Methylosinus sp. H3A: one gene and its partner. The protein of the gene in region 1 binds, or shares a complex with, the protein of each later gene. Links are inferred from orthologs where the notes say so. Each region holds a gene or a part of one and is shown on either strand. Other genes may lie near its edges.

The links.
Region 2: the proteins of dinB (region 1) and dnaN are in contact, whole or in part, in a solved structure (PDB 1OK7), measured with the Escherichia coli proteins. The link is inferred for Methylosinus sp. H3A from one-to-one orthologs.

Annotation. Positions count from the first base shown.
Region 1 is NZ_JADNQW010000005.1:1,019,172-1,022,119, reverse strand. What follows is about bases 71-2,948. They hold dinB (DNA polymerase IV), read right to left. Parts: upstream 2,108-2,948; coding sequence 1,034-2,107; downstream 71-1,033. Other genes in these bases: IY145_RS07905 (sensor domain-containing diguanylate cyclase), read left to right, coding at 2,320-2,948; IY145_RS07915 (glucan biosynthesis protein), read left to right, coding at 71-931. Also shown: more of IY145_RS07915, read left to right, coding at 1-70. UniProt on the Escherichia coli protein: Poorly processive, error-prone DNA polymerase involved in translesion repair and untargeted mutagenesis. Copies undamaged DNA at stalled replication forks, which arise in vivo from mismatched or misaligned primer ends.
Region 2 is NZ_JADNQW010000005.1:325,869-328,932, forward strand. Bases 55-3,048 are described here. They hold dnaN (DNA polymerase III subunit beta), read right to left. Parts: upstream 2,114-3,048; coding sequence 995-2,113; downstream 55-994. Other genes in these bases: IY145_RS04570 (hypothetical protein), read left to right, coding at 55-571; IY145_RS04575 (hypothetical protein), read right to left, coding at 623-925; IY145_RS04585 (transglycosylase domain-containing protein), read left to right, coding at 2,363-3,048. Also shown: more of IY145_RS04570, read left to right, coding at 1-54; more of IY145_RS04585, read left to right, coding at 3,049-3,064. UniProt on the Escherichia coli protein: Confers DNA tethering and processivity to DNA polymerases and other proteins. Acts as a clamp, forming a ring around DNA (a reaction catalyzed by the clamp-loading complex) which diffuses in an ATP-independent manner freely and bidirectionally along dsDNA.

The sequences.
Region 1 (2,948 bases):
GCAGCCGGGAAGCAATCGCATCACCATCTATGCTCTGCTCGACGGCGAGGCGGCGACGGGCGCCTATCGTTTCGATCTCGCCACCGGCCAGGAGAGCACGATCGACGTGCAGGCGACTTTGTTCCCGCGTCGCAAAGCGAAATTCGGCCTGGCGCCGCTCACCTCCATGTATCTCACCGGCGAGAACGATCGCCGCATGCGCGACGGCTTCCGCACCGAGCTGCATGATTCGGACGGCTTGCTCGTCCATGGCGATTCGAAGGAATGGCTCTGGCGCCCGCTCGCCAATGCGCCCATCGCCCGGCTCACTTCCTTCTCCGATCCCAATATTCGCGGCTTCGGGCTCATGCAGCGCGACCGCAATTTCGAGACTTATCAGGATATAGACCTCGCCTATGAGCGCCGGCCGAGCTATTTCATCGAGCCGCTGAACGCCTGGGGCGAGGGCGCTGTCGAGCTGCTGGAGCTGCCGACGCTCGACGAGACCAACGACAATATCGTCGCCGCCTGGGTCGGCGCGCAGCCGCTGGAGATCGGCAAGCCCTTCTCCTACGCCTATCGTATCACCTCTCTGCTCGAGCTGCCGCGTCTTTCGCCCAATGGCCGCGCGGCGAATACGTTCGAGACGCCTGCGCGGGCTCTGGGCTCCGGCGAGCCGATGACGCCCGGCGCGCATCGGTTCATCGTCGATTTCGCCGGCGGCGAGCTGCCCTTCTACGCCAATGATCCCTCGCAGGTGGAGGTCGTCGCCTCGGCCGCGAATGGCGTCGTCATCCGCTCGAGCGTCGCCGCCAATCCGCATATAGACGGCATGCGCGTGATGTTCGACATCGTCGTGAAATCCGGACAGACGGCGGATATTCGCGCCTTCCTCAAAGCAGGCTCTCAGACTTTGACCGAGACCTGGACCTATCCCTGGACCGCGCCCTGAGGAGCGAATAGACGGCCTCTCGCCCTTCGCCATTCGCAAGAGCGTTTCCAGCCGAAGTGGATGCCGGTTCGGCGTTGGAAACGCGGAAAGACTCTCGGCTGCTCATACGGCGAGGCTCAGCTGCGGATCGGCGCTTCCGCCGGCGGGGCAGAGAGAGGAGAGCGTGACGCCGAGCAGGCGCACGCCTTTCTCCGAAGGAAACAGCGGGCGCAGCAAGGCCAGCGCGGCTGCTTCGAGCTCGCCGCGCGAGGCGATCGGCGCCGCGCCGGTGCTGCGGCGCGTGATCTGCTGAAAATCCGCATATTTGATTTTGAGCGTCACCGTGCGGCCGCTGATGCGCGCACCCTCGCAATGCGTGAAAACGCGCGTCACTATGGGCGCCAGCGCGGCGACGGCCTCCTCGCGCGCGAGGAGATCGCGGGCGAAAGTGACTTCGGCGCCGATCGACTTGCGAATGCGGTCGGGCCGCACGGGGCGATCGTCGACGCCGCGCGCGATTCCGTAATAATAGCTCCCCGATTTGCCGAAATGCATTTGCAGAAAGGGCAGGGGCTTGGCGCGCAGATCGAGCCCGGTCTCTATGCCGAGCGCGTTCATCTTTTTCGTCGTCGCCGGCCCGACGCCGTGGAATTTGCCGATCGGCAGAGAGGCCACGAAAGCGGCGCCCATTTGCGGCGTGACGACGAAGAGCCCGTCCGGCTTGTTTTGATCCGAGGCGAGCTTGGCCAGAAATTTATTGTAGGAGACGCCGGCCGAGGCGGTGAGGCGCGTCTCTTCGCGAATGCGCGCTCTGATCTCTTCGGCGATATGCGTCGCGGAGGGGAGGCCTCGGCGATTTTCGGTGACGTCGAGATAGGCCTCGTCGAGCGAGAGCGGCTCGACGAGCGGCGTATAGTCGAAGAAGATCGCGCGAATTCGCCGCGAAACTTCGCGATAGACGTCGAAGCGCGGCGGAACGAAGACGAGCTCGGGACACCGCCGGATCGCGGTGACGGATGGCATTGCCGAGCGCACGCCGAAAGCGCGCGCCTCATAGCTCGCCGCGGCGACGACGCCGCGCTCGCGCGGCGAGCCGACGGCGACCGGCCGCCCGCGCAACTGTGGGTTGTCACGCTGCTCGACCGACGCATAGAAGGCGTCCATGTCGACGTGGATGATCTTGCGTTGCGACGTCATGTTCCGAGCGACGCCAGTTTCCGAGCGACGCCATCGCGAGCGAGGCGCCGAGCGCAATGTCGGTGGAGCGCAGAGTCTCACGTCGGCCCTCTGGATTCAATATCGAGACGCCGACTCCGTTGTCCACCGAGCCTTGACGATTCCGTCGCCTCGCCAATTTGTCGACAATGGCGCGCGCAGGCGCGTCGAATGGGAGCGCCGGCGCAAGCAAAATGCGTGAGACCATATCGGCGTTTTTCGACGCACAGCTCGATTTCATTTTCTTTTTCTATGGCTTGGCCTTTCTGCTGCTCGGCGCGATCTGCTTCGCCGTAGCCGGCGAGGGCCCGCGCCGCGCAGGCTGGGTCATGCTCGGCCTCTTCGGCTACGCGCATGGCGCGGTCGAATGGCTCGATCTGCTCGCGCTCGTCATCGGCGACGGCTTCGCTTTCGAATTCGCGCGCAAGGCGCTGATGACCGCGTCCTATCTCCTTTTGCTCGAATTCGCGCGATCGGAGGCGGTCGCCGCCGGCGACGGCAAGCCGGGCCGATGGATTCATGTTCCGCTCGCGCTCATCATCATCGTGGTCGCGGCGGTCGCCGGCCTCGCCTCGGCGGCGGCGGTCGCGCGTTATATGATCGGCTTCGTCGGCGCGCTCGGCGCGGCTCTCGTTTTCGCCGGCGGCGCGCCGGCGCTCGCCGCCGCCGCGCGCCCTTACGCCTATCTCGCCGCCGCGGGCTTCGCGCTCTACGCCTTTTGCGCCGGGCTCGTCGTCGCGCCGGCGCCGTTCTGGCCTGCGAGCGCGCTCAACAGCGACCGTTTCGTGGCCGTGACGGGCGTTCCGATCCAGCTGCTGCGCGG
Region 2 (3,064 bases), 690 kb from region 1 along the record:
CAACGACGCCGTCGCCATGCTGAATGTGCTGCTGCCGCCCCATCGCGTCGCGCCCTATCACGAACATTCCCGCGATTTCGCCTATGTCGTGGTGCGCGAGAGCCCGACCCTGGTGCAGAATTGGGGCGACGCCGAGCCGGTGTCGATCCGTTGGCCCCGCGGCGCGGTGGGCTTCGGCGCTTTTTCCAAACAGAGCCTCACCCATAAAGCGGAAAATGTCGGAGACGCCGCTCTGAGCATCGTCGGCTTCGAGCTTTTGGAGCCGGCGCCGAAAGGCCGCGCGCCCTCGGCGCGCCCCGCCGGCTTCGAGCAGATTGTCGACAATGAGCGCCTGCGCGGCTGGCGCCTCGCCTTGAAGCCCGGAGAAACCGTCCCCGCTTTCACGCAGAGCGCGCCGGGCGTGCGGATCATCGTCGAAGGCGGCGAGCTGATCGAGACGGACGCCGCCGGCGCCGGGCAGAATATGGCGCTGCAGCCCGGCGATTTTCAGTGGCGCGACGCCGGCCCCGCCCGCGCGCTGCGCAACGCCGGGGAAGCGCCGATCGAGATGGTGGAATTCGAGCTGAAGTGAGGCGTATCGATTATATCGATAAACTGCAATCGGCTCCGACCAGCCGTCCCTTCACCGGGTAAACCGCAACGCCGCGAACAACAGCCCGCCGACTGCGAGCTGCGTCACCACCATCCAACGCAGGATTTCGACCTTCAGATTGGCCGAGCTCGTGTCGATCTTGGCTTCCAGCCGGTCCATGTCGGACTTGATCTTCGTTTCGAGCCGGTCGATGTCGGATTTCGAAGCGACTCCGTCGCGCAAGGCGACGTCCAGCGCCTCGGCGTGAGCGCGCGCCTCCTTTTCGTCGACCCCGGCTTCCCTCAGGCGATCGACATAGGCGAGGCGGTCGAAAACAAAGGCTGCGGAACTCATGCGCGGAAAGATAGGCTCGCGTCGACAGGAAGGCAAATTATTCGCCGCGGAGAGCGACGCCCGGTAGCCTCACACGCGCATCGGCATCAATACATACAATGCGCTCGCGCCGTCGCGGTCCTGGATCAGCGTCGGCGAGCCGGGGTCGGCCAAGCGAAACAGCGCCGTGTCGCTGTCGAGCTGATCGGCGATGTCGAGCAGATAGCGGGAGTTGAAGCCGATATCGATCGGCGGCCCGTCATAATCGGCCTCGATCTCCTCCACCGCCGAGCCCTGATCGGGATTGGTGACCGAAAGCACCAGCTTGCCCTCGGAGAGCGCGAGCTTCACCGCCCGCCCACGCTCGGAGGAGATGGTGGAGACGCGGTCGACCGCCTCGCGGAACACGCCGCGCTCGACCGTCAGGCGCTTGTCGTTGCCGGCAGGAATGACGCGGCCGTAATCGGGGAAAGTGCCGTCGATGAGCTTGGTCGTCAGCACGGTCTCGCCGAAGGAAAAGCGCATCTTATTGGTGGAGAGCTCGATCTCCACCGCGCCCTCGGCGTCCTCGACGAGGCGCAGAATTTCATTCACGGCCTTGCGCGGCAGAATGACGCCGGGCATCCCGGTCGAGCCGGCCGGCGCCGGCAGCTCGACGCGCGCGAGGCGATGGCCGTCGGTGGCCACGGCGCGCAGCAGCTGATGGCCCTCGACCTCGGTCGCATGCAGGTAGATGCCGTTGAGATAATAGCGCGTCTCCTCGCTGGAGATGGCGAATTGCGTCTTCAAGATCAGCTTCTTGAGGTCCGCCGGCGGCAGCGAGAAGCGATGCGAGAACTCGCCCGACGTCACATCGGGAAAATCGCTCTCCGGCAGGCTCTGCAGGCTGAAGCGCGAGCGGCCCGAGCGCAAAGTCAGCTGGCCCTGCTCGCCGGTCCCCTCGAGCGAGACCTGCGCGCCCTCCGGCAATTTGCGGACAATGTCATAGAGCGTATGGGCGGGAAGCGTCGTCGCCCCCGGCTGCGCCACATCGGCCAGGACTTTCTCGGTGATCTCGAGATCGAGATCGGTCGCCTTCAGGAGCAGAGCTCCGGCCGAGGCGTCGATGAGCACATTGGCGAGGATCGGAATGGTCGTGCGCCGCTCCACAACACGGTGAACATGGCCGAGGGCGCGCAGCAGCGCCGCTCTCTCGATGGTGACTTTCATTGCGCTCGATCCGTGCCGCGTTTTCACTCGAAGGGCGAGACTTTGGCAAGCCGCAACGAATAGCGCAAGTGGCGCAGGGGGATCGACCGGAGCCTGTGCATAAGTTCCTATCCGCTTTGCCGTCGAGACGAGGGAGGACGCCGTCGCTTTGCTTAACCGGCCCTTAAATCGACAGCATTAAAGCTAGTCTTCGCGTCGGCCGCGGGCACTCACGTCGCGGCGGAACGAAACCCGAGGCGGCGGACCCCCATGGCGCGCGAGAAACAACGCCGCGAACCGCGTTTCGACGGCGACGGGAGCGGCGATCTTCGCGCCGACCCTCGAGAGGATCGCATGGCGAAACCCAAACGCAAGGGCAAGAGTGGGTCGGGCAAGAGCGCGTCAGGCAAGAGCGCGTCGCCCAGCAGCGCGCCGCCGCCGGACGACGATTTCGACGAGGCTCCGCCGCGCGCCGCCAAGGCCAAGAAAGCCAAAGGCGGAAGCGCCTTCGGCCTCGGCGGGCTCGTCTATTGGGGCGCGGTGCTGTCCATCTGGGGCGCGATCGGCGTCGGCGGGCTGTTCATCTATCATGCGGCGCAGCTGCCGCCGATCGACACTCTGGCTGTCCCCAAACGCCCGCCCAATATCGCCATTCTCGGGGCCGACGGCGAATTGCTGGCCAATCGCGGCGACACGGGCGGAGCCGCGGTGCGGCTCGGCGATCTGCCGCCCTATCTGCCCAAGGCCTTCGTCGCCATAGAGGACCGGCGTTTCTATTCGCATTGGGGCGTCGACCCCATCGGCATAGCGCGCGCGCTGACGCGAAATATCACCGGGCGCGGCGGCATGCAGGGCGGCTCGACGCTCACCCAGCAGCTCGCCAAAAATTTGTTCCTCACTCAGGAGCGCACCATCACGCGCAAGATCCAGGAGGCGATCCTCGCACTCTGGCTCGAGCACAAATATTCCAAG